Regions from separate parts of the Streptomyces sp. NPDC053474 genome, predicted to be linked through region 2. Evidence: riboswitches for the same ligand, from Rfam matches in the RefSeq annotation. Region 2 holds a riboswitch; the other holds the start of a gene.

The links. Region 2 has a riboswitch for S-adenosylmethionine ahead of ACIG3E_RS11660 (aminotransferase class V-fold PLP-dependent enzyme). Riboswitches for the same ligand answer to the same signal wherever they lie in the genome.
Region 1: it holds a riboswitch for S-adenosylmethionine, as region 2 does, so the genes downstream of both, thrC (threonine synthase) here and ACIG3E_RS11660 (aminotransferase class V-fold PLP-dependent enzyme) in region 2, are expected to answer to the same signal.

Annotation. Positions count from the first base shown of each region.
Region 1 is NZ_JBITXV010000005.1:407,350-422,879, forward strand. It holds gene ACIG3E_RS14665 (DUF397 domain-containing protein) at 1-204, shown strand, start outside; gene groL (chaperonin GroEL) at 291-1,913, opposite strand; gene ACIG3E_RS14675 (cold-shock protein) at 3,052-3,255, opposite strand; gene ACIG3E_RS14680 (MoaD/ThiS family protein) at 3,737-4,012, opposite strand; gene thrC (threonine synthase) at 4,114-5,436, opposite strand; SAM riboswitch class I at 5,430-5,581, opposite strand; gene ACIG3E_RS14690 (glucosyl-3-phosphoglycerate synthase) at 5,752-6,747, shown strand; gene ACIG3E_RS14695 (trehalose-6-phosphate synthase) at 6,920-8,308, shown strand; gene otsB (trehalose-phosphatase) at 8,313-9,164, opposite strand; gene ACIG3E_RS14705 (DUF3263 domain-containing protein) at 9,181-9,438, opposite strand; gene ACIG3E_RS14710 (extracellular solute-binding protein) at 9,479-10,699, opposite strand; gene ACIG3E_RS14715 (SIS domain-containing protein) at 10,948-11,841, shown strand; gene ACIG3E_RS14720 (ROK family protein) at 11,913-12,911, shown strand; gene nagA (N-acetylglucosamine-6-phosphate deacetylase) at 12,911-14,050, shown strand; gene ACIG3E_RS14730 (1-phosphofructokinase family hexose kinase) at 14,181-15,116, shown strand; gene ACIG3E_RS14735 (ketose-bisphosphate aldolase) at 15,163-15,530, shown strand, end outside.
Region 2 is NZ_JBITXV010000004.1:377,460-392,989, reverse strand. It holds gene ACIG3E_RS11685 (small secreted hydrophilic protein) at 1-83, shown strand, start outside; gene ACIG3E_RS11680 (sensor histidine kinase) at 229-1,611, shown strand; gene ACIG3E_RS11675 (response regulator transcription factor) at 1,608-2,270, shown strand; gene ACIG3E_RS11670 (SLC13 family permease) at 2,362-3,777, shown strand; gene ACIG3E_RS11665 (glycerate kinase) at 3,809-5,062, shown strand; gene ACIG3E_RS11660 (aminotransferase class V-fold PLP-dependent enzyme) at 4,984-6,411, opposite strand; SAM riboswitch class IV at 6,595-6,712, opposite strand; gene trpD (anthranilate phosphoribosyltransferase) at 6,936-8,000, opposite strand; gene ACIG3E_RS11650 (cytochrome bc complex cytochrome b subunit) at 8,157-9,809, opposite strand; gene ACIG3E_RS11645 (Rieske 2Fe-2S domain-containing protein) at 9,806-10,858, opposite strand; gene ACIG3E_RS11640 (c-type cytochrome) at 10,855-11,664, opposite strand; gene ACIG3E_RS11635 (heme-copper oxidase subunit III) at 11,781-12,401, opposite strand; gene ACIG3E_RS11630 (hypothetical protein) at 12,566-12,967, shown strand; gene ACIG3E_RS11625 (Ig-like domain-containing protein) at 12,990-14,240, opposite strand; gene ACIG3E_RS11620 (cytochrome c oxidase subunit 4) at 14,397-14,795, opposite strand; gene ctaD (cytochrome c oxidase subunit I) at 14,792-15,530, opposite strand, start outside.

The DNA.
Region 1 (15,530 bases), on a different contig from region 2:
AGCGACGGCAGCGGCGGCAACTGCCTGGAGATAGCCCGCTGGCGCAAGTCCACGTACAGCGGTGGGGACGGTGGCAACTGCCTGGAGGTGGCAGACGGCCACCCGGACGTCATCCCCGTCCGGGACTCCAAGGACCCCCTTGGCCCCCACCTCCTCTTCCACCCCCCGGCCTGGTCCGCCTTCATCAGCTCGCTGGAGGCGTAGGGCGGAAACGCCCGAGGGCGGCACCCCCTGCTGGAAGCAGGGGGTGCCGCCCTCGGGAAGGACGAGCCCGAGCCGAACGAACCGGCTCAGAAGTCCATGTCACCGCCGGGCATGCCGCCCGGAGCGGCCGGCGCGGCCTTCTCCGGCTTGTCGGCGATGACGGCCTCGGTGGTGAGGAACAGCGCGGCGATCGACGCGGCGTTCTGCAGCGCGGAGCGCGTGACCTTCGCCGGGTCGATGATGCCCTCGGCGATCATGTCCACGTACTCGCCGTTCGCGGCGTTCAGGCCGTGACCGGGGGTGAGGTTGCGGACCTTCTCCACGATGACGCCACCCTCAAGGCCAGCGTTCACGGAGATCTGCTTCAGCGGGGCCTCAAGCGCCAGCTTGACGGCGGCGGCACCGGTGGCCTCGTCGCCCTCCAGCTCCAGCTTCTCGAACACCGAGGAGGCCTGCAGCAGGGCCACGCCACCACCGGCGACGATGCCCTCCTCGACGGCCGCCTTCGCGTTGCGAACGGCGTCCTCGATGCGGTGCTTGCGCTCCTTGAGCTCGACCTCGGTCGCGGCACCGGCCTTGATGACGGCCACGCCGCCCGCGAGCTTCGCCAGGCGCTCCTGGAGCTTCTCGCGGTCGTAGTCCGAGTCGCTGTTCTCGATCTCGGCGCGGATCTGGTTCACCCGGCCCTGGACGGCCTCGGAGTCACCGGCACCGTCGACGATCGTGGTCTCGTCCTTGGTGATGACGACCTTGCGGGCGCGGCCGAGCAGGTCCAGACCGGCGTTCTCCAGCTTGAGGCCGACCTCCTCGGAGATGACCGTGCCGCCCGTGAGGATGGCGATGTCACCGAGCATGGCCTTGCGGCGGTCGCCGAAGCCCGGGGCCTTGACGGCGACGGACTTGAAGGTGCCACGGATCTTGTTGACGACCAGCGTGGACAGGGCCTCGCCCTCGACGTCCTCGGCGATGATCAGCAGCGGCTTGCCCGACTGCATGACCTTCTCCAGGAGCGGAAGGAGGTCCTTCACGTTGGAGATCTTGGAGTTGACGATGAGGATGTACGGGTCCTCGAGCGCGGCCTCCATGCGCTCCATGTCGGTCGCGAAGTACGCCGAGATGTAGCCCTTGTCGAAGCGCATGCCCTCGGTGAGCTCGAGCTCCAGACCGAAGGTCTGCGACTCCTCGACCGTGATGACGCCTTCCTTGCCGACCTTGTCCATGGCCTCGGCGATGAGCTCGCCGATCTGGGTGTCGGCGGCGGAGATGGAGGCCGTGGAGGCGATCTGCTCCTTGGTCTCGACCTCCTTGGCCTGGTCGAGCAGGGCGCCCGAGACGGCCTCGACGGCCTTCTCGATGCCGCGCTTCAGGGCCATGGGGTTGGCACCCGCGGCCACGTTGCGCAGGCCCTCGCGGACCAGCGCCTGGGCCAGGACGGTCGCGGTCGTCGTGCCGTCACCGGCGACGTCGTCCGTCTTCTTCGCGACCTCCTTGACCAGCTCGGCGCCGATCTTCTCGTACGGGTCCTCGAGCTCGATCTCCTTGGCGATGGACACACCATCGTTGGTGATCGTGGGGGCGCCCCACTTCTTCTCGAGGACGACGTTGCGACCCTTGGGGCCCAGGGTCACCTTGACGGCGTCGGCGAGCTGGTTCATGCCGCGCTCGAGGCCGCGCCGTGCCTCCTCGTCGAACGCGATGATCTTGGCCATGTGAAGTGGTCCTCCCGGACAGGGGTGGAAAAACTCGGACCGCGCCGGCGCCCGCGACGGACGGTCTGCCTGCCTTGTGGTTCCTTGCCCCACCCGGCCTGCGGACCTCACCCACCCGGTCCTTCTGTCACTCTCACTCGTAGAGTGCTAACGCCAATGATTAGCACTCGCCCCCTCCGAGTGCAAGGTCGCCCCCACACACTGGGGTCCGGCTTCCCCACTTCCCCCTGATCCCGTGGGCCCTCTTCCCCCCGCCCCCGTGGGCCCTCTTCCCCTCGCCCCCCGTGGGCCCTCTTCCCCTCGCCCCCCCCGTGGGCCCTCACGCCCCCTTGCCACCCATGGGCCCTCACGCCCCCTTGCCACCCGGTGGCCGGCGACGCCCCGGCGGCCCGGCGGCCTGCGGCGGCGCGCGGGCACCCGTGGGCCCTCACTTCCCCTGCCACCCGGGGCCCCTCGAAACCTGGGCTGCCGCCCCGGCCCCCTTTTCGAACGCGAGCCCCCGCCTGCCCCTCCCCTCGGGCGTGGCGCCGCCGCTGCCGCCTGCCCGTCCGTCGGGCGCGACCCGTCGCCCACGACACCGGCGCTACCGCGCCGGATGCTTTCCCACCCACCCGCCCGTTTGCTCGGCAGTACACCGCCCGGGCAGGGAAGCCCTCCCCCGCCAGTGGGCGGGAGACACCCGCAGCGCAGCGGCGGCGCAGGCTGCCGCCTGCCCGTCCCTCGGGTGCGGCCCGTCGCCCACGACACCGGCGCTACCGCGCCGGATGTCTCCCACCCACCCGCCCGTTTGCTCGGCAGTACACCGCCCGGGCAGGGAAGCCCCCCACCACGAAGCCGCCTGGCCATGGGCGGGCGGGTGGGAGGCATCCGCCGCGGAGCGGCGGCGTAGAGGGCGAGCCCGCACCCAAGGGACGGACGGCAAGGCGCGCGGCCCGCCCGGGCCGGGAAGGCGACTGGCCATGGGCGGGCGGGCGGGAAAGCAACCGGCGCGGTAGCGGCGGCGGTGGCCCGGGGGTGAGGGGCGGCCGGAGGACAGGGGCCGGGACCCCGGTTGGGGTGGGGGCCAACAGAGGAGGGCCCGCCTCCCGAACCGGGAGGCGGGCCCACGCGTCGCTGGTGGCCGATCGCGCCAAGCCGATCAGACGGCGAGCTTGACCATGTCCGCCTGCGGACCCTTCTGGCCCTGCGAGATCTCGAACTCGACTCGCTGACCTTCTTCCAGGGTGCGGTAGCCGTCCATCTGAATCGCGCTGTAGTGGACGAATACATCCGCACCACCGTCGACCGCGATGAAGCCGTATCCCTTCTCCGCGTTGAACCACTTGACGGTGCCCTGAGCCATGCCTAACTCCCCTATTACTGGCCCTTGCGCAGGACCGCACTTCACGGACCCGGGTCAGACCTCACCCCCCATGGGTTGGGGGATGTGCGCCGGAACGCGTCGACCGCGGCTGAATGTATCTGTCCAACTGCCGTCTGCAACAGGTCAATCGGACGAGAATTCTGGGCACGGCCGATCGTCGATATGCGGAGAATTCACCGGCGTTCAGGGCAAGTCGGGCCAGACAAAAGCCACGTTCGGCTCAAATAGGCAGGACACTTTGGCTGCTTCTTGTCGGCTCCGCGGCCGACTTCACCGAGGCGACTCAGGCCGCCCGACATCAAAAACGAAGCTCCATTCCCAACTGTACCGCGCTCAACCATGCAGAATTGCCCCCTCCGCTTCTCTCGCGGAGGGGGCAATCGAGGTAACTCTGCGTAGGAACAAGAGCCGTTGTATACGAAACGGCTCCACGAGCACCCCGCAGGGGCTTCGGAACGGCTCAGCCGCCGGCGACCGCCGGAATGATCGAGACGCCCGCGCCGTCGGGCGTCGCGGTCTGGAGGCCCTGCTCGAAACGCACGTCGTCGTCATTGACGTACACGTTCACGAAGCGGCGCAGCTTGCCCTGGTCGTCCAGGACGCGGGCGCCGATCCCGGTGTGGTTCTTCTCCAGGTCGGCGATGACCTCGGCGAGGGTGGCCCCCTCGGCGCTCACTTCGGCCTGCCCGCCGGTGTACGTACGAAGGATGGTCGGGATGCGAACGTTGACGCTCATACTCTTCACCTCGGTAGTTCATGAGGGCGCCCCGGTCCAGGAGCGCCCGAAGGGGCACGGGGCACTGCGCGACCAGCCCAGTACGGCCCGCAGGGAAGTGATCAGCCCGCAAGCCCCGCGGCACGGAAGGCGTCCAGGCTCGGCCGAATGGTCGCGGTCGCCTGCGAGGACGCCGCGACGGCGTCAAGGGTCTTCAGGCCGTCCCCGGTGTTGAGGACGACCGTGGTGAGGGAGGTGTCGAGGAGCCCCTCCTCGATCAGCTTGCGCGTGACCCCGACGGTCACGCCACCCGCGGTCTCCGCGAAGATGCCCTCCGTGCGGGCGAGGAGCTTGATCGCGTCGACGACCTGCTCGTCGGTCACGTCCTCCACCGCGCCGCCCGTGCGCCGGGCGATGTCGAGCACGTACGGACCGTCGGCCGGGTTGCCGATGGCGAGGGACTTGGCGATGGTGTTCGGCTTCTGCGGGCGGACGACGTCGTGGCCCGCCTTGAAGGCGGCGGAGACCGGCGAGCAGCCCTCCGCCTGGGCGCCGAAGATCTTGTACGGCTTGTCCGCGACGAGGCCGAGCTTGATGAGTTCCTTGAGGCCCTTGTCGATCTTCGTGAGCTGCGATCCCGAGGCGATGGGGATCACGAGCTGGTCCGGCAGTTCCCAGCCGAGCTGCTCGCAGATCTCGTACGCGAGGGTCTTGGAGCCCTCGCCGTAGTACGGCCGCAGGTTCACGTTGACGAAGCCCCAGCCCTCGCCGAGCGGGTCGCCGATGAGCTCGGAGCAGAAGCGGTTCACGTCGTCGTAGTTGCCCTCGATGCCGACGAGCTCGCCGCCGTAGACCGCGGCCATGACGACCTTGCCCTGCTCCAGGTCGTGCGGGATGAACACGCAGGAGCGGAAGCCCGCGCGGGCGGCGGCGGCGCCGACGGCCCCGGCGAGGTTGCCCGTGGAGGAGCAGGAGAGCGTGGTGAAGCCGAAGGCGCGCGCGGCCTCAAGGGCCTGCGCGACGACGCGGTCCTTGAAGGAGTGCGTGGGGTTGCCGGAGTCGTCCTTGACGAACAACTTGCCCTGCTCGACGCCCAGTTCACGAGCCAGGTTGTCGGCCTTGACGAGCTTGGTCCAGCCGGGGTTCAGATTGGGCTTGTCCGCGACGTCGGCGGGGACGGGCAGCAGCGGGGCGTACCGCCAGATGTTGGCCGGTCCCGACTCGATCCTCGCGCGGAGCGCCTCGGGGTCTCCGACAGGGAGGTCGTACGCGACTTCGAGCGGGCCGAAACACTCGGCGCAGGCGAAGATCGGTCCGAGCGGGAAGACGGTGCCGCACTCGCGGCAGGAGAGACCCGAGGCGGGTCCCAGGTCGACGGTGGCGTCCGCGGGGGGCGTGGTGTCGACGGTCTGCACAGCCATGGAGGCGAGGCCCTTTCTCCTCATCTTCCTCGCGGCGCATCTCGCCACGAGACGGAATTGGCACCTTCCCGAGCCGGGAGCCTCGCGGTGCGCCGCTGGCGCTACGAGACCGGCTGGAGGGTTGCCGGGGCTTCAACGGGCCGTATCCCTCTGCCCCTCTGGATGAGCGGTATTCGGTTGTTGTACGCGGTGTGCCTGTGGCATCCGTGACGGACGGCGACCCCCGACATGCGATGGTCACCGGCCTTGTTCAAGACTGTAACCGACGGCCAGGACAGTTGAGATAGTCGTCCGAACCGCGAGATGGATCACATACGGCCACCAACGGGAGGAACCCGCGTGCTGGAAGAGGTCGAGCGCTGGCTGAGCAGGCGTTCCTGGTCCGTGACCGACCGCCCGCTGGACCGTCTCACCGCCGCGAAGCGGGCCTCGGGCACCACGGTGAGCGTCGTGCTGCCCGCCCTCGACGAGGAGCGGACGGTCGGGGAGATCGTCGCGGAGATCCGCCGCGAGCTGGTCGAGAAGGTCCCCCTGGTCGACGAGCTCGTGGTGGTGGACTCCGGCTCGCGGGATCGCACCGCGGAGGTGGCGCGCGCCGCGGGCGCCCGGGTCGTGCGCCGGGACGACATCCTGCCGCGCGTCCCGGCGGTGCCCGGCAAGGGCGAGGTCCTGTGGCGCTCGCTCCTGGTCACGCACGGTGACGTGATCGCGTTCGTGGACGCCGACCTGAAGGAGTTCTCGGCCGACTTCGTGACCGGCATCGTGGGCCCGCTGCTCACCGAGCCGGACGTGCACTTCGTGAAGGCCATGTACGACCGTCCGCTGACGATGCTCGACGGCCCGGGCGCCCCCGGCGACCCCGGCGGCGAGGGCCCCGGCGCCACGGCGGGCCAGGGCGGCCGCGTCACCGAGCTGATGGCACGCCCCCTGCTCAACATGCACTGGCCCCAGCTCGCGGGCTTCGTCCAGCCCCTCGGCGGCGAGTACGCGGCCCGCAGGTCGCTCCTGGAGCGCCTGCCGTTCCCGGTCGGGTACGGGGTGGAGCTCGGGCTGCTCGTGGACGCGCTGCACACCGTCGGCCTGGACGCGCTCGCGCAGGTCGACGTCGGGGTGCGCAAGCACCGGCACCAGGACGGGCAGGCCCTCGGGCGGATGGCCGCGTCGATCTACCGCACGGCGCAGCTGCGGCTCGCCCGCGCGCATCTGGTGCGGCCCGAGCTGACGCAGTTCGTCCGGGGGGCGGGGGGCTTCGAGCCGCGTACGTATGCGGTGGATACGGAGGAGCGGCCGCCTATGGTGGAGGTCGCGGAGTATGCGGCGCGGCGCGTGGCTTGAGCGGGCCTGCGGGGGCACCGGGGCTGGTTTTCGTCCGCGGGCCGTCCTGGGCTAGTCGCGCAGTTCCCCGCGCCCCTTCGGGGCGCTTGCCTTCGCGTCGAGTCCGGGAAGTGATGGGCCACTCGTACTGATGCGCGTTTACGGGCATCCCGGGCGGGCTAGGTTCGGCAACATGGTCTCCGTTCATGCCGCCGCCCGGGTTCTCGTCGCGTCCAATCGCGGCCCCGTCTCGTACGCCGTCGGTGATGACGGCGAGCTGACCGCGCGCCGCGGCGGGGGCGGGCTCGTGTCGGGGCTCAGCGCCATCGGCGACGAGGCGGACGCGCTGTGGGTGTGCTCGGCGCTCGGCGACGGCGACCGCGAGGCGGTGCGGCGCGGGGTCTCCGAGCCCGGCGTGCGCATGCTCGACATCGACGCGAAGACCCACGCGGCGGCGTACAACGGCATCGCGAACTCGGTGCTCTGGTTCGTGCACCACATGCTGTACCAGACGCCCCTGGAGCCGGAGTTCGGCCCGGAGTTCCGCGCCCAGTGGGCCGCCTACGAGCAGTACAACCAGGCCTTCGCGGAGGCGCTCGCCGAGAGCGCGGCGCCCGGCGCGGCGGTCCTGGTGCAGGACTACCACCTCGCGCTCGTCCCGGGGATGCTCCGCGAGCTCCGCGAGGACCTGCGGATCGGGCACTTCTCGCACACCCCGTGGGCGCCCGTCGACTACTTCCGGATGCTGCCCGACGACATCGCCGAGCGGCTGCTTCGCGGCATGCTGGGCGCGGACCGGCTCGGCTTCCTCACCGGGCGGTGGGCGGACGCGTTCACGGAGTGCTGCGTGCGGCTGCTCGGCGGCACGTCGGGGACGCGGGTCGGGGTGCACGGGCTCGGCGCGGACGCGGACTTCCTGCGGGAGCGGTCGCGGCGCGCGGACGTCGAGGAGCGGCTCGTGAGCCTGCGCGAACAGGTGGGCGCGGGCCGGAAGGTCATCGTCCGCGTGGACCGCACCGAGCTGTCGAAGAACATCGTCCGGGGCCTGCGGGCGTACGAGCTGCTGCTCGACGAGCACCCCGAGTGGCACGAGCGGGTGGTGCACGTCGCGTTCGCCTACCCCTCGCGGCAGGACCTCGCGGTCTACCGCGCCTACACGGCGGAGGTCTCCCGCGTCGCCGAGGCCATCAACACCCGCTTCGGCACGGCCGGTTGGACGCCGGTGGTGCTGCACGTCAAGGACGACTTCGCGCGCTCCCTCGCCGCGTACCGGATCGCCGACGTGGCCCTGGTCAACCCCATCCGGGACGGCATGAACCTGGTCGCCAAGGAGGTCCCCGTCGTCTCCGACGAGGGCTGCGCGCTCGTCCTGTCCCGGGAGGCGGGAGCCTATGAGGAGCTCGGCGAGGACGCGTTCGCGGTGAACCCGTACGACGTGACGGGGACGGCCGCCGCGCTCCACGAGGCCCTGCTCCTGCCCGCGGCGGAACGAGCCGAACGCACCAAACGCCTCGCCGTCGCGGCCACGGCCCTCCCCCCGACCCGCTGGTTCCTGGACCAGCTGGCGGCGCTGGAGGCGTAGGCCTTCAGGCCAGGGCCGCGGTCAGCCAGGCCAAGAGCCCGACCACACCCGCAGGGCCATCGACCACCAGGTCCGCGCGGGACGCCAGCTCCGCGACCTCCGCGCTGCCGCTGCACACAAGCAGCCCCCGCACCCCACCATCCGCCCGCAGCTTGTCCACCGCGGCGAACGCGGGCAGGTCCCCGAGGTCGTCCCCCGCGTAGAGGACCGACTCCGCGCCCACCTCGCGTACGTACTCGACGAGGGCCACGCCCTTGTCCACGCCGGGCGGCCGCAGCTCGAGGACCATCCGGCCGGGCTCGACGATCAGCCCGTGGCGGGCGGCGAGCTCGCCGAGGGGGCCGCGCAGGGCGTCGAAGGCGGCCTGGGGGTCCTCGGCCCGGCGCGTGTGCACCGCGACGGCCCGGCCCTTCTCCTCGATCCAGGTGCCCTGCCAGGCCCCGATCGCGTCGAGGAAGCCGGGCAGCTCGGCCCGTACGGCGGCGACGCCGGGGTGCGGCTCGGCCGCGCGCACGGTGCCGGTGACGGCGTCCCAGCGCTCCGCGCCGTAGTGCCCGAGCACGACGAGGTGCTCAAGGCCTGGGACGCCCGCGAAGCCGCCGTAGCGCACGGCGACGCCCGCGGGGCGGCCGGTGACGACCGCGACGGAGCGGACCCTCGGGGCGAGGGCGGCGAGCGCGGGGACGGCGTCCGGGTGGGCCCGGGCCCGCTCGGGGTCCGGCACGATGGCCGCGAGCGTGCCGTCGAAGTCCAGGGCGATCACGGCGCGTTCGGGGCGGGCCAGGATCGCGGCGAGGCCGTCGCGGCCCGCGGGGGTCAGTGGCTCGTACGGGGAGTGCGTGCGGTCGTCGCCCATGGGACCGACCCTAGCGTCAGCGCTCCGCGCGGCGTGCGGCGCGTACCCGTCGCAGGCGGTTCACGGTGACCGGGTCGTGGGCCAGGGCGCGCTCGTCGTCCAGCAGGGCGTTGAGGAGCTGGTAGTAGCGGACCGGGGCGAGGCCCAGGTCCTCGCGGATGGCCCGCTCCTTGGCACCGGGGCCGCTCCAGTTGCGCCGCTCCAGGGCCAGCACGGCCCTGGCCCGCGCGGACAGGCCGCCCTCGGCCCCGGAGGCCTCGGAGGGCTCGGGCACGGGAGGCTCCGCCTCAGGCACACCGTTCACCCGGCCCACGCTAGCTCGCGTTCTCCTCCGCCGCCGCCTTCGCGTCGAGCTGGCTCAGGATCGCCTGCGGGTCGCCGTTCGGGTCGACGGTCTTGCCGATGTACTTCTTGATCTGCACGGACACCTGGGCCCAGGACGTCTTGCCGACGGGGTACAGCTGGGAGGCGGGCAGCTCCTCCAGGAAGCCGCCGAGCTTCTTCGCGTCCGCCTTGTCGTCGGCCATCTCCTGGGACGCCGACGTGGTCACCGGCAGCAGGTCGTACTCGCGCGAGAAGTCCAGGACGTTCTTCTTGGAGTACGCGAAGTCGAGGAACTCGCGGATCTCCTTGCGGTGGCCGTTCTCCTTGAAGGCCATCATCCAGTCGGCGACGCCCATCGTGGACTGGGCCTTGCCGTTGACGCCGGGCATGGGGACCATGCCGTACTTCAGGTGCTTCTTGGCGGCCATCTGCATCAGCGTCGGGTGGCCGTTGAGCATGCCGACCTCGCCGCGCGTGAAGGCGGCGAAGGCCTCGGCGCGGTTGAGCTTGCCGGGCGGCGTCGGCCCGGTCAGGCCCTTGCCGACCAGCTCGTTCTTCAGCCAGGTGAACGTGTTGACGTTCTGCTTGGAGTCGAAGTCGTACGAGCCGACGTTGTCGGTGTAGCCGCCGCCCCCGCTGAGCAGCCACTGGTACGTCTCGGCCTGCGCCTCCTCCGGGCCGAGCGGCAGCGCGTACGGGATCTTCACGCCGCGCGCCTTGAGCTTCTTCGCGGCGGCCTGGAGCTCGCTCCAGCTCTCCGGCGGGGTGACCCCGGCGCTCTTGAAGAGCTTCTCGTTGAAGAACAGCAGGCGCGTGGACGCGGCGAACGGCATGCCGTACTGGACGCGGTTGAAGACGCCCGCCTTCGCCAGCGGCGCCAGGAAGTCGGCCTGGGTGGGGATGGAGAGCACGTCGTCGGCGCTGTACAGCTTGTCCTGCGCCGCGTAGTCCGCGTAAGCGCCGATCTGCGCGAGGTCGGGGGCCTCGCCGTCCGCGACCATCTCCTTGACCTTGCGGTCGACGTCCGTCCAGGAGTACACGGTCACGTCGACCTTGATGCCCGGGTGCTCGTCCTCGAACTTCTCGGCCAGCTCGCCCCAGTACTTCTTGGAGCTGTTCGCCGCCGAGTCGCCGTAGTCGGCCGCCACGAGCTTGAGGGTCACATCGCCCGATCCGCCCGATTCGCCGCATCCGGCGAGCAGCGCCGCCATGCTCAGTGCGGCCACCGCCGCCGTAAGGCCTGTCACGCGCCGCTGCACCGCTTTTTCCCACCCTTGCCGAGACTTACCGGAACGCGAGTCTCCCCCGCGTCGACACACCAGGTCTACACCACCCCAGTATCGCTTCTGCAACGGCGGTCACCCATTGCCCGGCCGGTCGCCCTGCTGCTAAGCACTGCTCGGGGCGCCGCCCGCGCGACGCCCGGCACAACTCCCGCACCGGCAAGGAGCCTTGGCACATGTCGCGTACCGCAAATGAGATAGCCACCCAGCCCGACTGCTGGCGGCGGGCCGCCGAGAGCGCCGCGGCCTTCGCCGGGCTTCCCGAGCCGGGCGAGCGGATCGCCGTGACCGGCTGCGGCACCTCGTGGTTCATGGCCCTCGCGTACGCGGCGCTGCGGGAGGCCGCGGGGCAGGGCGAGACGGACGCGTTCGCGGCGTCGGAGTTCCCCGCCGGGCGGCGCTACGACCGGGTCGTGGCGATCACCCGCTCCGGTACGACGACGGAGGTGCTCGACCTGCTCGGGCGGGTGCGGGGCGGCGTGCCGACGCTGGCCCTGACCGCCGACCCGAAGACGCCGGTCATGGCCGCCGCCGACGCGGTGGCCGTCCTGGACTGGGCGGACGAGGAGTCCGTCGTGCAGACCCGGTTCGCGACCACGGCGCTGGCCTTCCTGCGGGCCGGGCTCGGCGCGCTCTCGGGAGTCAAGCCGGTCGCCGAGGCCGCGGCGGACGCCGAGCGCACGCTCGCCGAGCCGCTGCCACAGGCGGTGGTCGCGGCGGAGCAGTGGACGTTCCTCGGCCGCGGCTGGACGTACGGGCTCGCCCTGGAGGCGGGCCTGAAGATGCGGGAGGCCGCGGGCGCGTGGACGGAGGCGTACCCGGCCATGGAGTACCGGCACGGGCCGATCTCCGTCACCGCGCCGGGCCGCGTGGCGTGGATGTTCGGGGCGCTGCCGGAGGGCCTCGCGGACGACGTCGCCCGGGTCGGCGGCCACCTGGAGGCGCGCGCCGACGTCGACCCCCTCGCCGACCTGATCCGCGCCCAGCGCCTGGCCGTGCGCCTGGCCGAGGACCGGGGGCAGGACCCGGACCGGCCGCGCAACCTGACCCGGAGCGTGGTCCTCAAGTAGCCGGACCCCAGTCCGGCACGGTGTGCACACTGGACTAGACCTCTTGCGGGGTCACACGCGACACTGTCCCCGTGAGACATGTCATCGCCCTGGACGTGGGCGGCACCGGAATGAAGGCCGCCCTGGTCGGGGCGGACGGCACGCTGCTGCACGAGGCGCGCCGCCCCACCGGCCGTGAGCGCGGCGCGAACGCCGTGGTCGAGTCGATCCTGGACTTCGCCGCGGAGCTGCGCGCCCACGGCGTGGCCCACCTCGGCGAGCCCGCCGCCGCGGTGGGCGTCGCGGTCCCCGGCATCGTCGACGCCGAGCGCGGCCTCGCCGTGTACGCGGCGAACCTCGGCTGGACCGACGTACCGCTGCGCGACCTGATCAGCGCCCGCCTCGGGGGCGTCCCCGTGGCGCTCGGCCACGACGTGCGCACCGGCGGCCTCGCCGAGGGCCGCCTCGGCGCGGGCCGGGGCACGGCGCGCTTCCTGTTCGTGCCGCTTGGCACCGGCATCGCGGGCGCCATCGGCATCGACGGGGTCATCGAGCCCGGCGCGCACGGCTCGGCGGGCGAGATCGGCCACATCGTCGTCCGGCCCGGCGGCCCGCCCTGCGGCTGCGGCCAGCGCGGCTGTCTGGAGCGGCTCGCCTCGGCGTCCGCCGTGAGCAAGGCGTGGGCCGAGGCGAGCGGCGACCCGGCGGCGGACGCCGCGGACTGCGCGAAGGCGGTGCGCTCCGGCGACCCGCGCGCGGCCGCGGTCTGGCAGCACGCCGTGGACGCCCTCGCCGACGGCCTGTTGACGGCCCTCACCCTCCTGGACCCCGACACGCTGATCATCGGCGGCGGCCTCGCGGAGGCCGGGGACACGCTGTTCACGCCGCTGCGCCAGGCGGTGGCGGACCGCGTGGTGCAGTTCCAGACGCTGCCCGGGATCGTCCCAGCGGCGCTCGGCGACGCCGCGGGCTGCCTCGGCGCGGGCCTGCTCGCCTGGGACCTGCTCACGCCGGAGGGCCCGCGTACCGATACACCGACCACCACCGTGAACGACACCCCCACCGACGCATCCCCGGAGGTAACCACCTGATGGCCACTAGCAAGGTTCTCGCCGGTGCCCGGGTGGTCCTGCCCACCGGGACCGTGGACGGCGGCCGCGTCATCGTGGACGGCACGCGCATCGCCGGGAGCGCTCCCGCGGACGCCGAGACGATCGACCTGACCGGCCACTGGCTCGTCCCCGGCTTCGTGGACATGCACAACCACGGCGGCGGCGGCGCGTCCTTCACCAACGGCACGGTCGACGACATCCTGCACGGCGTCCAGACGCACCGCCTGCACGGCACGACCACCCTCGTCGCCTCCACGGTCACCGGCGAGATGGACGCCCTCGCGCAGCGCGCGGGCCTGCTCAGCGAGCTGGCCGAGCAGGGCGAGATCGCGGGCGTCCACTTCGAGGGCCCGTTCATCTCGCCGTGCCGCAAGGGCGCGCACAGCGAGTCCCTGCTGCGCCACCCGGACCCGGCGGAGGTCCGCAAGCTGCTCGACGCGGCCCGCGGCCAGGCCAAGATGGTCACCCTCGCCACCGAACTGCCCGGCGGCATCGACTCCGTGCGCCTGCTCGCCGAGCACGGCGTGATCGCCGCGATCGGCCACACCGACGCCACGTACGAGCAGACGGCGGCGGCCGTCGACGCGGGCGCCACCGTGGCCACGCACCTGTACAACGCGATGCCGGGGCTCGGCCACCGCGCGCCGGGGCCCATCGCCGCGCTCCTGGAGGACGAGCGGGTCACCGTCGAGCTGATCGACGACGGCACGCATCTGCACCCGGCCGCCTTCCAGTTGGCCTTCCACCGCGCGGGCGCCGACCGGGTCGCGCTCATCACGGACGCGATGGACGCGGCGGGCTTCGGCGACGGCACGTACCACCTCGGCCCGCTGGAGGTCGTGGTGTCGGAGGGCGTCGCGCGGCTCGCCGAGGGCGGCGCCATCGCGGGTTCTACTCTGACTCTGGATAGAGCGTTCTACCGCGCGGTGACAGTGGACGGGCTGCCCGTCGAGGACGTCGTCACCGCGATCTCCGCGACCCCGGCGAAGGTGCTCGGCCTCTACGACCGGGTCGGCTCCCTGGAGCCCGGCAAGGACGCCGATCTCGTCGTCCTGGACGCGGACTTCGCGCTCAAGGGCGTGCTGCGCAAGGGCGAGTGGGTCATCGACCCGCGGTGAGGCGCGCGCGGCCGCGCGTGAACCGGTCGCAGTGAGGCGGTTGGCCCCGAGGTCTGGGCCAACCGCCTTCTTTTTGGCATGATCAGGCCCCGAAAGCCGTACTGGAACAGGCGTCTCGGGGGGTGAAGCTGTGATCGTCACGGTCACGCTCAACGCCGCCCTCGACCTCACCTATCGCGTCCCGGCCCTCACGCCCCACACCACCCACCGCGTCACCGAGGTGACCGAACGCGCGGGCGGCAAGGGCGTGAACGTGGCGCGGGTGCTCGCCGCGCTCGGCCACACCGTGACGGTGACCGGCTTCGCGGGCGGCCCCACCGGGCGCACCCTGCGCGACCACCTCACGCGCATCCCCGGCCTCGTGGACGCGCTGCGCCCCGTCGAGGGCCCGACCCGCCGCACCCTCGCCGTCGTGGACGCCCGCACCGGCGACACCACGCAGCTCAACGAGCCGGGCCCGGCCGTGTCGCCCGCCGAGTGGTCCGGATTCCTCACCGCGTACGAGGCGTTGGTGGGGGGCGGCGGCGTCACCGCCGTGGCGCTGTGCGGCAGCCTGCCGCCGGGTGTCCCGGTCGGCGCGTACGCCCTCCTGGTGCGGGCGGCGCGCGCCGCCCGCGTGCCCGTGCTGCTCGACACCAGCGGCGAGCCGCTGCGCCGCGGCGTCGCCGCCCGCCCCGACCTCGTCAAGCCGAACGCCGAGGAACTCGCCGAACTCACCGGCGCCCACGAGCCGTCGAGGGCCACCCGCGACGCCCGCCGCAGGGGCGCGCACGCCGTCGTCGCCTCCCTCGGCGCCGACGGCCTCCTGGCCGTCACCCCCGAGGGCACCTGGCGGGCGACGCCGCCCGCCGCCGTGCACGGCAATCCGACGGGCGCGGGCGACTCGGCAGTCGCGGGCCTGCTCTCCGGCCTGGTGGAGGGCCTGTCCTGGCCGGACCGGCTCGCCCGGGCGGCGGCCCTGGCGGCGGCGACCGTCGCGGCGCCCGCCGCGGGCGAGTTCGACCGGGCGGTGTACGAGGACGTCCTGCCGAAGGTGACGGTGAGCGGCAAGGCGTCGGCCGCGTAACGGGGTTGGGCGACACGGGCCGCGCGCGCCCGGGAATGAGGGCACCATGCCACTGATCACCACCGGCGAGCTGATCGGCCGGGCCCGTGCCGAGGGACGCGGCCTCGCCGCCTTCAACGTCATCACCCTGGAGCACGCGGAGGCCATCGCGCTCGGCGCGGAGCGCGCGGGCCGCGCGGCCGTGCTCCAGATATCCGAGAACGCGGTGCGGTTCCACGGCGGCGCCCTCACCCCGATCGCCCAGGCCGCCGCGGCCGTCGCCCACGCCTCCTCGGCCCCGCTGTCCCTGCACCTGGACCACGTCACGGACGTGGACCTGCTGCGGGCCGCGCACCCCGCGGGCTTCAGCTCCGTGATGTTCGACGCCTCGAAGCTGTCGTACGCGGAGAACGTGAAGGCCACGGCGGACGCGGT
Region 2 (15,530 bases):
GGGGCTCCGGATCCGGCGGACCCGGGCGGCCGGGCGACGACGCCGACGACACCGACGACGACGGGCCGGGCGACGACGGCTGACCCGCACGCCTCCCCCGACCCGCGCGACCCCCGCGCCGCGCAGGAGCCCCCCGGCTCCCCCGGCTCCCGGGACGGCGACTCCCGCGGGGCCGTGCGGCGCCGCATCTCGGCGCGCGTCCGCATCCTGCTGTGGCTGCTCGTGGTGATGGCGGTCGCGTTCGCCGCGGTCGCCGCGACCACCCGCTCGATCCTGCTGCGCGAGGTCGACCACCGGGTGAACCGGCTGCTCACCCAGGAGACCGGCGAGTTCACGCACTTCGTGGACGGGGGCGTCGACCCGGAGACCGGCGCGGGCTTCACCGACCCGCGCCGCCTCCTCGAGGTCTTCCTGGAGCGGCAGTACGCCGACCCGGGCGAGGAGCTGATCGGGCTCGTCCACCGCTCCGGCCAGGGCCCCGCCCAGCTCACCCAGGCCCGTGAGCTGTCCGTCGCGCACCCGCTGCACCGCGACCCCGGCGCCCGCCGCCAGATCTTCGCGGCGAAGGGCTCCACCGGCACCCTCGACCGGGCCTCCGGTGAGCTGCGCTGGGCCAAGGTCGAGGTGGCCCCGCACGGCGGCGAGCCCGAGGCCGCCTTCGTCGTCGCCTTCCACCCGGGCGCCGAACAGGCCAAGGCGGACGACGTGTTCCGCATCCTCCTCGCCATCTCCGGCGTCGCGCTGCTGCTCACGACCGGCATCGGCTGGGTCGTGGCCGGGCGCATCCTCAAGCCGGTGCGCCTGGTGCGCACCGCCGCCGCCCAGCTGACCGAGCAGGACCTGACCCGGCGCATCCCGGTGCGCGGGCGCGACGACGTCGCCGCGCTCGCCGAGACGTTCAACGGCATGCTGGACCGCCTGGAGCGGGCCTTCGCCGCGCAGCGCGAGTTCGTCGACGACGCCGGGCACGAGCTGCGCACCCCGATCACCATCGTCCGCGGCCACCTGGAGCTGATGGGCGACGATCCGGCCGAGCGCGAGGAGACCGTGCGCCTGGTCACCGACGAACTGGACCGGATGAGCCGCATCGTCGAGGACCTGCTGCTGCTCGCCAAGGCCGAGCGCCCGGACTTCATCACCCCGGAGCCGGTGCGGCTCGCCGAACTCACCGCCGACGTCTTCGTGAAGGCCCGCACGCTCGGCGAGCGCCGCTGGGAGCTGGCCGAGGTCGCCGACCGCGAGGCCGTCCTCGACCCGCAGCGCATCACCCAGGCCATGGTCCAGCTCGCGCAGAACGCCGTGCAGCACACCACGCGCGGCGAACGCGTCCGCGTGGGCTCCCGCGTCACGGGCCCGCACATCGAGCTGTACGTGGCCGACAGCGGCCCCGGCGTCCAGGCCCAGGACGCCGACGTCATCTTCGAGCGCTTCCGGCGCGGCACGTCCCGGCGCGGCGCCCGCACCAGCGGCGCGGGCCTCGGCCTTGCCATCGTCCGCGCGATCGCCGAGGCCCACGGCGGCCGGGTGGGCCTCAGCGCCACCGAGGGCGGCGGCGCCACCTTCGCCCTCACCCTGGACCTCGTACGCCCCCTGGAAGAGGTACGCACGTGAACCGCATCCTCATCGTCGAGGACGAGGAACGCATCGCCTCCTTCGTCGAGAAGGGCCTGCGCGCCAACGGCTTCACCACCACCGTGGTCGGCGACGGCGACGCGGCCTACGAGTACGCCCTCACCGGCGGCTTCGACCTGGTCGTCCTGGACATCGGCCTCCCCGGCCGCGACGGCTTCACCGTGCTGCGCGAACTGCGTGAGGCCCGGGTGACGGTGCCGGTGATCGTGCTCACCGCCCGGGACTCCGTGCGGGACACGGTGGCCGGTCTGGAGGGCGGCGCCGACGACTGGATGACCAAGCCGTTCCGCTTCGAGGAACTCCTCGCCCGGGTGCGCCTCAGGCTGCGCACGGCGGCGCGCGCGCCGGAGGTGACGGTCCTCAGGTCGGGCACGCTCTCCCTGGACCTGCGCACCCGCAGGGCCCGCTCCGGCGAGCGCACGGTGGACCTGACGGCCCGTGAGTTCGTGCTCCTGGAGCTGTTCCTGAGGCACCCGGGGCAGGTGCTCGCCCGCGAACAGATCCTGTCCCACGTGTGGGGCTACGACTTCGACCCCGGGTCCAACATCGTGGACGTCTACGTACGGGCGCTGCGCAAGAAGCTGGGCGCGGAGCGCCTGGAGACGGTGCGCGGGATGGGGTACCGGCTGCCTGCCTGAGCCGGGCCGGGGCCCGGGCCGGAGCCGCTCGGTGAAGTTTCCTTCATGTGCGGCTCATTGAGGGCTCACCGCGCCCCGCGACGCTGAACGCGTGACAGCGACACCGCGGCAACTGACCCTCCTGTGCCTGGCCCTGAGCCTGTGCGCGCTCCTCGCCGTCCCCGGCACCTTCGCGGGCCTTGGCGGCGACGCCCGGCTCACGCTCGCCGTGTTCGCGCTCGCGACCTGCGCCTGGATCGGCACGCCCATCGACGACACGTACATCGCGCTCGGCGCGGGGCTCGCCCTCACCGCCACCGGCGTGATCAGCAGCGACACCCTCTTCGGCACCCTTGGGGACGCAACCGTGTGGCTGCTGATCTGCGCGTTCGTGCTCGCCGCCGCCGTGGCGCGCAGCGGGCTCGCGGGGCGTGCGGCGGCGTTCCTGGTCAGCGGAGCGCGCGGCGTACGGCAGCTGACGCACCTGACGACCGCCGCGCTCGTGGTCACGGCGTTCGCGGTGCCCGCCACCTCAGGTCGGGCCGCGCTCGCGCTGCCCGTCTTCCTGGCCCTCTCCAAGGTCCTCGCCGACCGCGGGCGCCTGGTCGTGATGCTGGCGCTGCTCTTTCCGACCGTCATCCTGCTGTCCGCGGTCGCGACCCTGATCGGGGCGGGAGCGCATCTGATCACGGTGTCCGTCCTGTGGGAGAGCACCGGCCAGGAGATCGGCTTCACGAAGTGGCTGCTGCTCGGCCTGCCGCTCGCGATCGTCTCGTCCCACCTCGCCGCCGAGGCCGTGCTGTTGACGACCACGCGCCGCGCGGACCGCGAGGGGCCGGTCGCGATCACCGCCGAGGACATCCAGGCGCACAGCGACCGCCCCGTGACCGGGCCCTGGGAGCCCGCGGAGACACGCTGCGCGCTGCTGCTCGCCACGGTCGTCGCGCTGTGGTGCAGCGAGCCGCTGCACCGGGTCCCGCCCGCCGTGGTCGCGCTGATCGGCGCGGTCGTGGCGGCCTCGCCCGCGCTCGGCACCGTCCGCCTCAAGGACGCCCTGAAGACCGTGCCGTGGTCGCTGCTGCTCTTCATGGCCGCGACGATGGCGATGGGCGTGGCGCTCGCCGACTCGGGCGCGGCCGAGTGGCTCGTGGCGGGGCTCCCCGTCGACGTGTCGCCCTGGCTCTTCCTCGCCGTCGTCGTCGCGGTCAGCACGGCGGCCCATCTGGTCCTGCAGTCCCGCTCGGCCCGCTCGTCGGTCCTCGTGCCGCTGGTCGTGGCCGCCGCCGTCGGCGCGGGCGTGAACCCGGTCGCCGCGGCCCTCGCGTCCACGGCCGCCGCGGGCTTCTGCCACACCCTGCCCGCCTCCGCGAAGCCGGTCGCCCTCTTCGCCGAGATCCCCGGCACCCCCACCTACACCCCGCGCGACCTGCTGCGCCTCTCCGCCGTCCTGGCCCCGCTCACGGCCGCGCTCGTCCTGCTGTTCGCCCTCGCGGTGTGGCCGCTGCTCGGCGTGCCCGTCAGCCGCTGAGCCCCGCCCCCGCCCTCAAGGAGTACGCCCCATGCCGCACACACCCCCCGCGCCGTCCTCGCTCCGCCGTGTCGCCATCGCCCCCAGCGGCTTCAAGGAGTCCCTGTCCGCCCAGTCCGCGGCCGAGGCCATCGCGCGGGGCGTCCGGCGCGTCCTGCCCGACGCCGAGGTCGACCTGATCCCGCTCGTGGACGGCGGCGAGGGCACCGCCCAGGCGCTCGCCGCGGCCGCGGGCGGGCGGCTGGTCGCGCTGCCCGCCACCGGCCCGCTGGGCGAGCGCATCGGCACCCACTTCGCGCTCCTCGACTCCGGCACCGCCGTGGTGGAGATGGCGGCCGCCGCGGGCCTGTGCCTGGTGCCGCGCGAGCTGCGCGACCCCGGCGCCACCACGACGTACGGCGTGGGCGAGCTGATCCGCGCCGCGCTCGACACGGGCGCCCGCCGCATCCTGGTGGGCTGCGGCGACTCGGGCACATCGGACGGCGGCGCGGGCGCGCTCCAGGCCCTCGGCGTCCGACTCCTGGACGCCGACGGCTGGGAACTTCCGCGGGGCGGCCGGGAGTTGCCGCGGCTGCACCGGGTCGACGCCTCCGCCGCCGACCCGCGCCTCGCCGGGGCCGAGCTGCTCGTCGCCTGCAACCAGCACAACGTCCTGTGCGGCGAGCAGGGCGTGGCCCGCGTCTTCGGCCCGCAGAAGGGCGCGACCCCGGCCCAGGTCGAGGAGCTCGCCGCGGGCCTGGAGCGCTGGGCGTACGTCCTCACCCGCGACCTGAGGGTCACCACCGACCTGTTCCACGGCCCCGGCACCGGCGCGTCCGGCGGCCTCGGCGCGGGCCTCGCCGCGCTCGGCGCCCGGCTCCTGCCCCGCTTCGACGTGCTCCTCGACCACCTCGACCTGGACGCGCGCCTGGCCCGCGCCGACCTGGTCGTCACCGCCGAGGGCGCCCTCGACCGGCAGACGCCGCGCGGCAAGGTCCCGGCCGAAGTGGCCCGCCGCGCCAAGCGGTTCGGCCGCCCGGTGCTCGCCCTCGCGGGCACCATCGGCGACGGGGCGCACCTGGTGCGGGCGGCGGGCGTGGACGCCTACAGCGCGATCCTGCCCGCCCCCGTCACGCTCGCGGAGGCGCTCGGCCGGGGCGGCGAGTTCCTCACCGACGCCACCGAACGGGCCCTGCGGATGATCCTGCTCGGCTCGCGCCTGCCGGGTCAGGCGGCGGTGGCCTCGGCGTCGGCAGCGGCACCGGCGGCGGTGTCGGGCACGCAGCGCCCGTCCTCGGTGCGGTAGCTCCACCGCGCGCCGTCGCTGACCAGCTCCTTGACGGCCCGTACGAACCGCTCGACGTGCTCGTCCGGGGTGCCCGCGCCGAAGCTCACGCGGATCGCGTTCAGCGACCGCTCGCCGGGGGCGGCCTCCGGGGCGCCGCACTCGCCGGGCTCGTCCGGGGTGCTGCCGAGGAGCGTGCGCACCAGCGGGTGCGCGCAGAACAGGCCGTCGCGCACGCCGATGCCGTACTCGGCGGACAGCGCGGCCGCGAAGTGCGAGCTGTTCCAGCCGTCGACCACGAAGGAGATGACCCCGACGCGGGGCGCGTCGTCCCCGAACAGCGAGAGCACCCGCACCTCGGGCACCCCGGCGAGCCCCTCGCGCACCTTCTGGATGAGCTGCCGCTCCCGCGCGACCAGGGAGTCGAACCCGGCCTCGGTCAGGGCCTTGCAGGCGGCGGCGATGGAGTAGGCGCCGATGACGTTCGGCGAGCCCGCCTCGTGCCGGGCGGCCGTGTCGTGCCACTCGACGTCCACCCCCCCGTCGGCGCGCCGCGTCACCGTGCGCGAGGCACCGCCGCCGGCGAGGTAGGGCTCGGCCTCGCCCAGCCAGTCGGCCCGCCCGGCAAGCACCCCGGAGCCGAAGGGCGCGTACAGCTTGTGCCCGGAGAAGGCGATCCAGTCGACGTCCAACTCCGCGATGTCCACGGGGTGGTGGGGCGCGAGCTGCGCGGCGTCGAGGACGATGCGGGCGCCGTGGGCGTGCGCGGCGGCGGCCAGCTCGCGCACCGGCCACAGCTCCCCGGTGACGTTCGAGGCGCCGGTCACGCACACCAGGGCGGGCCCGTAGGGGTCCCGGTCGGCGAGGGCGCGCTCCAGGGTGCGCACCGCATCGCCGGGCGTACGGGGGGCGTTCAGATACGTGACGCGCGCGTCGCGCCACGGAAGCAGGGAGGCGTGGTGCTCGGTCTCGAAGACGAAGACCTGGCAGTCGGCGGGCAGGACGGCGGCGAGCAGGTTCAGCGAGTCCGTCGTGGACCGGGTGAAGACCACCTGGTCGCCCTCGCGGCAGCCGAGGAACTCGGCCACCGTCCTGCGGGAGTTCTCGAACAGGTCGGTCGACAGCTGCGACAGGTACCCGGCGCCGCGGTGCACGCTGCCGTAGTACGGCGCGTACGCGGCCACGTCGTCCCAGACCCGCTGCAGCGCCGGGGCGCTCGCCGCGTAGTCGAGGGCCGCGTACGTCACCTCGCCGCCGGTGACGAGGGGCACGGTGACGTCCCGGCCGAGCACGGGCAGCGGCTCGGCGCAGCAGGGGTCGGCGGACTCGGAGTCGGTGGCGACGGCGGTGGCAACGGTGGAGGCAGACATGGCGAACTCCCGTAAGAGGCAGGCGACATCGCTGTGCGGACAGCGGTCGACGCGACAGCGCGACCGGTCAACGGCACAGGAGAAGGAAGAAGGGGGGTACGGAGAACGGGGCCTTCGGCCCTATCGCATTCGCTGGCTCACGAGACTGCTCCCTCGACGACCAGGACCCCTGGTGACGCGAGGGGTCCGCGCTTGCGGTGAACCTTGCTGTTCACCGCCTGGTCTTCACCCGGGGCACCCCGCCACGGACGGAGGGTTGCCGGACAGCGGGCCGGGGCCGTAGTCGCTGTCACTCATGACCTGTGCAGCATCTTGCCACACGATCTTGCAAGTGCAACACCGCCGTCCACGATCCGGACCGGCGGGCCCCGTCAACCGGGCCGGGTTGAGGCGCCCCCTAAGGGGCGCGGGGAACTGCGCGCTCAGCGCGCGAAAAGCCGCAGACGCGTCTGCTGAGATCCCGGCAGACGCGTCTGCGGCTTTGTGGGGGCTGGTCGCGCAGTTCCCCGCGCCCCTTACGGGGCTCAGGCGTTGCTGGCGGCCACCCAGCGCGCCAGCGCTGCCCGCGCCGCGCCGGAGTCGATGGACTCGGCCGCCCTCGCCATGCCCGCGCGGAGCTGCTCCGCGAGCAGGCCCGCGCCCGGCTCCAGGGCGACCAGGGCCGCCGCGGCGTTCAGCAGCACCGCGTCCCGCACGGGACCGGTCTCGCCGTCCAGGAGCCGCCGCGCGACCTCCGCGTTGTAGGAGGCGTCGGCGCCCCGGAGGGCCTCGACGGGCACCAGGTCGACGCCGACGTCCCGCGGGTCGAAGGCCTCCTCGCGGACGCCGCCGTCGCGCACCACCCACACCCGGGAGGTGGCGGTGGTGGTCAGCTCGTCCAGGCCGTCGTCGCCGCGGAAGACGAGCGCGGAGGAGCCGCGCTCGGCAAGCACGCCCGCGAGGATCGGCGCCATCCGCGCGTCCGCGACACCGGTGGCCTGGGCCCGGACCTGCGCCGGGTTGGTCAGCGGGCCGAGGAAGTTGAACGTGGTGCGGATGCCCAGCTCGCGCCGCGCGGGGGCCACATGGCGCAGCGCCGGGTGGAACTTCACCGCGAAGCAGAAGGTGATCCCGGCCTCGTCCGCGACCTCGCGCACCCGCTGCGGCGTCAGCTCCAGATTGACGCCGAGCTTCTCCAGGACGTCGGAGGCGCCGGACGCGCTGGAGGCCGCGCGGTTGCCGTGCTTGACGACCTTCGCGCCGGTCCCGGCGACGACGATCGCGGACATGGTGGAGATGTTGACGGTCTTGGCGCCGTCGCCGCCGGTGCCGACGATGTCGACGCTCGGCCCGGGTACGTCGATGACGTGCGCGTGCGCGTACATGGCCCGGACGAGACCGGAGATCTCCTCGACGGTCTCCCCCTTGGCGCGCAGCGCGACGGCGAAGCCCGCGATCTGCGCGTCGGTCGCCTCGCCGCGCATGATGCGGTCCATCGCCCAGGCCGTGTCGTCGGCGCTCTGGTCGCGGCCGTCGAGCAGTCCGTTCAGCACGTCGGGCCAGGAACGGGCCGCCGCGGTGTCGCCTCCTGCGGGGGTCACAGCGCTCATGGCCGCTCCTGTGTGTTCGTCTGCGTGCGTCGAGGGGGCGTCCCCGCCCCTGGGGGATGCCCCCACCCTATCCAGCCCGGGGACGGCGAAGAGCCCCGTCCAGGTGCTGGACGGGGCTCTTGCCGTGGCGACCTACGACGGTCGGGGACCTAAGGGTCAGTGGTGGCCGTGGCCGCTCGTGATCTCCTTGTACTCGTCGACCGTCGGCTTCGGGATCTGGCTGTCCTCGCCGTACATGTTCTTGGACAGCTTCGCCCGCAGCTTCTGCGAGCCCGTCACCTTGCGCTCGACGCCGTTCTCGTCGACCGTCGGGCCGATCTCGAGCGGCTTGTACTGCTCGTGCGCGGTGAGGGTGTGCAGCTGGTCCTGGTCGAGCGGCTCGTGCACCTCGATGAACTCACCGTGCGGCAGGCGCTTGATGATGCCGGACTCGCGCCCGTGCAGCACCTTGTCCTTGTCGCGGCGCTGGAGGCCCAGGCAGATCCGCTTGGTGACGACGAACGCGATGACCGGCCCGACGAAGAAGAAGATCCGGACGAACCAGGTGATGGCGTTGATCGACAGGTGGAAGTGCGTGGCCCACAGGTCGTTTCCACCACCGACCAGCATGATCATGTACGCGGTGACCCAGGCGACACCGAACGCGGTCCGCGTCGGGGCGTTGCGCGGGCGGTCCAGGATGTGGTGCTCGCGCTTGTCGCCGGTGACCCAGGACTCGATGAACGGGTAGACGGCGATGGCCGCGAGGACCAGCGGGAAGATCGCCAGCGGGATGAACACGCCCAGGACCAGCGTGTGGCCCCAGAGGTTGATCTCCCAGCCCGGCATGACACGGATCAGACCCTCGGCGAAGCCCATGTACCAGTCGGGCTGGGCGCCGGTGGACACCTGGTCCGGGCGGTACGGGCCGATGGCCCAGATCGGGTTGATCGAGGCGATCGCCGCGACGGCCGCGATGACACCGAAGACCAGGAAGAAGAAGCCTCCGGCCTTGGCCATGTAGACCGGGAGCAGCGGCATGCCGACGACGTTCTTGTTGGTCTTTCCAGGGCCCGCGAACTGCGTGTGCTTGTGGTAGAAGACCAGGATCAGGTGCGCCACCACGAGGCCGAGCATGATGCCCGGCAGCAGCAGGATGTGCACCGAGTAGAACCGCGCGACGAAGTCACCGCCGGGGAACTCCCCGCCGAAGAGGAACATCGACAGGTACGTGCCCACGATCGGCACGGACAGGACCGCGCCCTGCATGAAGCGGACACCGGTGCCGGAGAGCAGGTCGTCGGGCAGCGAGTAGCCGGTGAAGCCGGTGAACATGCCGAGGACGAACAGCAGGAAGCCGAACAGCCAGTTGACCTCACGCGGCTTGCGGAACGCACCCGTGAAGAACACGCGCATCATGTGCACGAACATGCCCGCGAGGAAGATCAGCGCCGCCCAGTGGTGGATCTGCCGGATCAGCAGACCACCGCGCACATCGAAGGAGATGTGCATGGTCGAGTTGAACGCCTCGGACATCAGTTGGCCCTGCAGGGGCACGTAGCTGCCGTGGTACTCCACCTCGTTCATCGACGGGTGGAAGAACAGCGTCAGGTACACACCCGTGAGGATGATGATGATGAAGCTGTAGAGGCAGATCTCACCGAGCATGAAGGACCAGTGGTCCGGGAAGATCTTGCGCATGTTGGCCTTGGCCAGGGAGTAGATCCCGAGGCGGCCGTCGGCCCAGTCCGCGACCCGCTCGCCGGCGGGCGCTTTCTTGCGTGAATCGGACGACGGGGCCGCCGTCGCCGTGGTGTTCTCGGTGCTCATCCGCGCTCCCAGAAGGCAGGACCGACGGGCTCTTCGAAGTCGCCGTGCGCCTCGAGGTAGCCCTCCTCGTTCACGCCGATCTTCAGCTGCGGAAGGGCGTGACCGGCGGGGCCGAAGATGACTCGGGCGCCGTCGGAGAGGTCGAAGGTGGACTGGTGGCACGGGCAGAGGACGTGGTGCGTCTGCTGCTCGTACAGGGAGATCGGGCAGCCCACGTGGGTGCAGATCTTGGAGTACGCGACGATGCCCTCGTGCGACCACGCCAGCTCGCGCTTGTCCTTGATGTCGTCGGGCTGGAGCCGGACGATCATCAGGGCGGCCTTGGCGATCTGGGTCTGGAAGTCGTGGTCGTGCTCCTCCAGGCCTTCCGGCTTGGCGAAGGTGAGCGAACCGACGGCGACGTCGGACGGGCGCAGCGGCTCGTTCGTGTTCATGTTCACGAGCAGCTTGCCCTTGGACCACAGGGTGTGCCGCAGCTTGTCCTCCGGCAGCGGACCGAGGTCACGCAGCAGGACGACACCGGAGAGCGGGACCAGGGTCAGCGCGCCGAACATGGTGTTGCGGATCAGCTTGCGCCGGCCGAGCTGGGACTCCTTCGCGCCCGCCGCGAAGTCCGCCATGACCTTGGCCTTGACCTCGGGCTCGGCCTCGATCGCGTGCCGCTCGTCGGCGACCTCGACGTCGGACATCAGGGTGCGGGCCCAGTGGACCGCGCCCGCGCCGATGCAGAACAGCGCCACGCCGAGGGTCATGCCGAGCGCGAAGTTCAGCGCGCTGATGTGCCCGATCGGCCAGATGTAGACGTTCTTGTCGACCGGGAACGCCACGTACGAGGCGATGAAGGCGACGGTCGCCAGCATCGAGATCGTGAAGAGCATGGCGACCGTGCGCTCGGAGCGCCGGGCGGCCTTCTCGTCGATGTCCTGGACGCGGTTCTCGTGCGGCGGCAGGCCCGGGTCCGCGAAGGGGTCCTCGGCGACGGCCACCGCGCCGTGCGCGGACTCCTGCTCGCTGGGCAGGTTCTCTTCTGGGGTTTCTTGGCTACTCATGACTTCTTGGCCTTTGCGGTCCGGGCGGCGACCCACACGGCGACCGCGATCAGCGCGCCGAGGCCGAAGATCCAGGCGAACAGGCCCTCGCTGACCGGTCCGAGACCGCCCAGCTTGAGACCGCCGGGGCTCTCGGTCTTCTCGCTGTTGACCGCGTCGATGTACGCGATGATTTCCTTCTTGTTCTTCTCCGGCATGGTCGTGTCGGGGAAGGAAGGCATGTTCTGCGGGCCGGTCTGCATGGCCTCGTAGATGTGCTTCTTGCTGACGCCTTCGAGGCTCGGCGCGAACTTGCCGTGGGTCAGCGCGCCACCCTCACCGGTGAAGTTGTGGCACTGGGCACAGTTGGTGCGGAACAGCTCGCCGCCCTTGGCGATGTCGGCGCCCTTGGGGTCGACCTGCTTCTCGGTCGGCACGGAGGGGCCGGCGCCGAGCGAGGCGACGTACGCGGCCAGCTGGTCGATCTCGGCCTGGCTGTAGATGACCTTCTTCTTCGGCGCCTGGGCGCCCTGCTGCTGGAGCGGCATGCGGCCGGTGCCGACCTGGAAGTCGACGGCGGCGGCGCCGACGCCGACCAGGCTCGGGCCGTCGGTGGTGCCCTGACCGCCGGTTCCGTGGCAGCTGGAGCAGCCCACGGCATAGAGCTTCTTGCCCTCGTCGATGGCGAGGGACTGAGCGGTTTCGTCGGCCTGCGCCTTGTCCGCCGGCGCGAACGCGGCGTACAGCCCCCCGGTGGCCGCCAGCGCGAGGAGTAGGACGACGACCGCCGCCAGCGGATGGCGTCGTCGTGCGGAGAGCTTTTTCACGGATTACCCCGGTGTCAGGATCTTCTGCGTCGATGCTTCTGGAATGTGTCGGTTGACCACTGCGGCGTGCCGTTCACCTCTAGGACGTACGCGGCTCGCCGGTTGTGACACGCCGACTACTTGATCATGTAGATCGTGGCGAAGAGGCCGATCCAGACGACATCGACGAAGTGCCAGTAGTAGGACACGACGATGGCGGCGGTCGCCTGCTCGTGGGTGAACCTCCTGGCCGCGTACGTGCGGCCGAGGACCAGCAGGAAGGCGATGAGACCGCCCGTCACATGCAGTCCGTGGAAGCCGGTGGTCAGGTAGAAGACCGAGCCGTACGGGTCGGACGAGAGCGAAAGGCCCTCGTGCTTGACCAGCTCGGTGTACTCGAAGACCTGACCGCCGATGAAGATCGCACCCATGATGAAGGTGACGATGAACCACATCCGGAGCTTCTTCACGTCACCGCGCTCGGCGGCGAACACGCCGAGCTGACAGGTGAGAGAGGAAAGCACCAGGATCGTGGTGTTGGTCGCCGAGAACGGGAAGTTCAGGGCATCGGCCATTTCCTTCCAGTGGTCGGGACCGGTCACCGATCGCAGGGTGAAGTACATCGCGAAGAGGGCCGCGAAGAACATCAGCTCGGAACTCAGCCAGATGATGGTTCCGACGCTGGTGAGGTTCGGTCGATTGACCGGCGGGTGCGCGTGCCCGGTGTCTACTGTCGTTGCTGTCGCCACGACCGACATTATGTCGGTCGCTTATCCCGCCCTCACCCCGGGGGGTGCCGTTCGGAGTGTCTGCGGCCTGTGTCCTGCCCGGATGGCCCATCGCGGCACCGTCCGAACCGGTGTTGACGGGGTGTCGGGAGGAGTAGCATCCGCGCGAGATCCCTCGACGAAGCGGAGGAACCATGCAGCCGACCGCCACGGTGTTGATCTACAGCGACGACGCGAACACCAGGGAACAGGTCCGCCTCGCGGCCGGGCGCAGGCCCGCCCCCGACGTCCCCGAAGTCCGCTTCATCGAGTGCGCGACGCTGCCCGCGGTCCTCAAGGAACTCGACCACGGCGGCATCGACGTGTGCGTGCTCGACGGCGAGGCCGTGCCCGCGGGGGGCATGGGCGTCTGCCGCCAGATCAAGGACGAGGTCTTCCAGGCCCCGCCCGTGCTGCTGCTCATGGGGCGGCCGCAGGACGCCTGGCTGGCCACGTGGAGCCGTGCGGAGGCGGCCGTGACCTTGCCGGTCGAGCCGGTGGAGTTCGCCTCCGCGTTGGCCTCTCTGCTGCGCTCCAGGGCCGCCCTGAGCGCCTAGGAGCCCCGCCCCCGCCCGCCCCCTACACGGACTGGGGGCGCAGGCGGGTCGCCGCCAGTGCCGCGCGGCCCGCCTTGGTGTCGGCCAGGAGGGCGCTGCCCTTGCGCCAGGTCTTCCAGGGGACGTTCCAGTCGCCGTAGCCGTTGCCGAAGTGGTCCATGTCGGCGCCGTAGCTGTTGACGACCTCGACGATGTCGCCCTGGCGGACCGTCTCGTAGAACCAGGCGGCGTTGCCCGTGCTCATGCCGGTGCAGCCGTGGCTGGTGTTGGCGTAGCCCTGGGAGTCCACCGACCAGGGGGCCGCGTGGACGTATTCGCCGCTGTCGGTGACCCTCGTGGCGTAATAGACCATCTTGTCGTAGAAGTCCGATGCGCCGATGCTGGCGCTGGTCATCCGTACGGCGTACTCCTTGCCGAGCACCACCTTGATGCCGTTGCGCGTGGAGTAGCCGGGCTTGCCGGTGGTGACCGGGATGGAGTTGATCTCCTCGCCGTTGCGGTAGACCGTCATCCAGTGCGACCCGGCGTCCGTGACGGCCACGATCTTGTCGCCGGTGGTCAGCTTCAGGGGCTTGGACTCGGCGCCCCACAGCTTGTCGGTGACCTTCACGCCCTCCAGGTTGGAGTGCGCGTAGATGGTGGCGTGGATGGGCCAGAACTCCTTGGGGCGGTAGTGCAGCGTCCTGCTGTCCACCCAGTGCCAGGAGCCCTCCGTCGCGGGCTGCGAGCGGACCTTGAGCGCCCGTTCGACGACGGCCCTGGCCGCCTTGGCCTTGACGGGGGCGCTGAGCTTGGCGGTGACGGGCTGGCCTACGCCGTACTTGCCCGCCTCCGGGCCGAAGGTGACCTTCAGCTGCCGCTTCTTGGCGGCCGACGCGGTGTCGAGGGCCAGGACCTTGCGGCCGGGCGAGCCCTCGTCGTCCTCCGTGCTCACCCGCACGGTGTAGTGGGCGCCCGCCGCCAGGGGGACCGTGCTGTGCCAGCGAGTGCCGTCGGCGGAGAGTTCGCCCGCCACGTAGCGGCCCTGCTGGTCGGTGGCCGTGACGTCCGTGATGCGCCCGTCGTCGCCCTGCGCGGTGACTTCGAGGGGCTTGTCCGGGTCGGCCTTCCCGCTGCTGCCCGCGGGGCCGTTGAAGGCGATCTGGCTCGCCGCGTCGTACGGCTTCGCCGAGAGCGGATGGCCGCCAGCCCCGCAGGCCGTGGTGACCGTGCCGACGGCGACCACAAGAAGGGTGCAGCTCAGTACCGTGCGGATTCGCGGAGAGTGGCTCATGACCACACGGTATGAAGGTCTGACACGCCGTGCGCGGTGAGTGACCCGTACGAGGGTTCACCCGGAAGGCGGACGCCGGGCCGCGGCGGAAACGGCCAGGGGCCCGGACGCTCCTGACGGAGTGTCCGGGCCCCTGGGGTGCGGCGGGAGTAGTCCCTACTGGTTCTGGTTCTCGCCGCGGTAGTACTCGAAGACCCAGCCCCACAGACCGATCAGGATGATCGGGGCCGAGAAGTACAGCAGCCACCAGCCGAAGACGACGCCCATGAAGGCGAGCGCGCCACCGACGGCCAGGGACAGCGGCTGCCAGCTGTGCGGGCTGAAGAAGCCCACCTCGCCGGCCTCGTCCGCGACGTCCGCCTCCTTGTTGTCCTGTGCGGCGGCGTCGACTCGCCGGGCCGTGAAGGCCAGGTAGTAGCCGATCATGATGCACAGGCCGAAGGCCAGGAAGAGCGCGGTGGTTCCGGCGGGCTCCTTCGACCACCAGCCATAGACGATCGCCATGGCCAGTACGAAGACGCTCAGCCAGATGAACATCTTGCCCTGGATCTTCACTTGCCGGCCTCCTTGTTGCCAGCGAGCGCCTTCTCGCCGTCACCGACGTTCTCGAGCTGGTCGAGCGCGGCGATCTCAGGGTGGTGCAGGTCGAACGCCGGGGATTCGGAGCGGATCCGCGGCAGGGTGAGGAAGTTGTGCCGCGGCGGCGGGCAGGAGGTCGCCCACTCGAGCGAGCGGCCGTAGCCCCACGGGTCGTCGACCTCGACCTTCTTGCCGTACTTGGCGGTCTTCCACACGTTGTAGAAGAACGGCAGGATCGACAGGCCGAGCAGGAACGAGGCGATCGTCGAGATCGTGTTCAGGGCGGTGAAGCCGTCGGCGTCCAGGTAGTCCGCGTAGCGGCGCGGCATGCCCTCGGCACCCAGCCAGTGCTGGACGAGGAACGTGCCGTGGAAACCGATGAACAGCGTCCAGAACGTGATCTTGCCGAGCCGCTCGTCGAGCATCTTGCCGGTGAACTTCGGCCACCAGAAGTGGAAGCCGGAGAACATCGCGAACACCACGGTGCCGAAGATGACGTAGTGGAAGTGCGCGACCACGAAGTACGAGTCGGAGACGTGGAAGTCCATCGGCGGCGAGGCCAGGATGACGCCGGTCAGACCACCGAAGGTGAAGGTGATCAGGAAGCCGACCGCCCAGAGCATCGGAGTTTCGAAGCTCAGCGAGCCCTTCCACATCGTGCCGATCCAGTTGAAGAACTTCACACCGGTCGGTACCGCGATGAGGAACGTC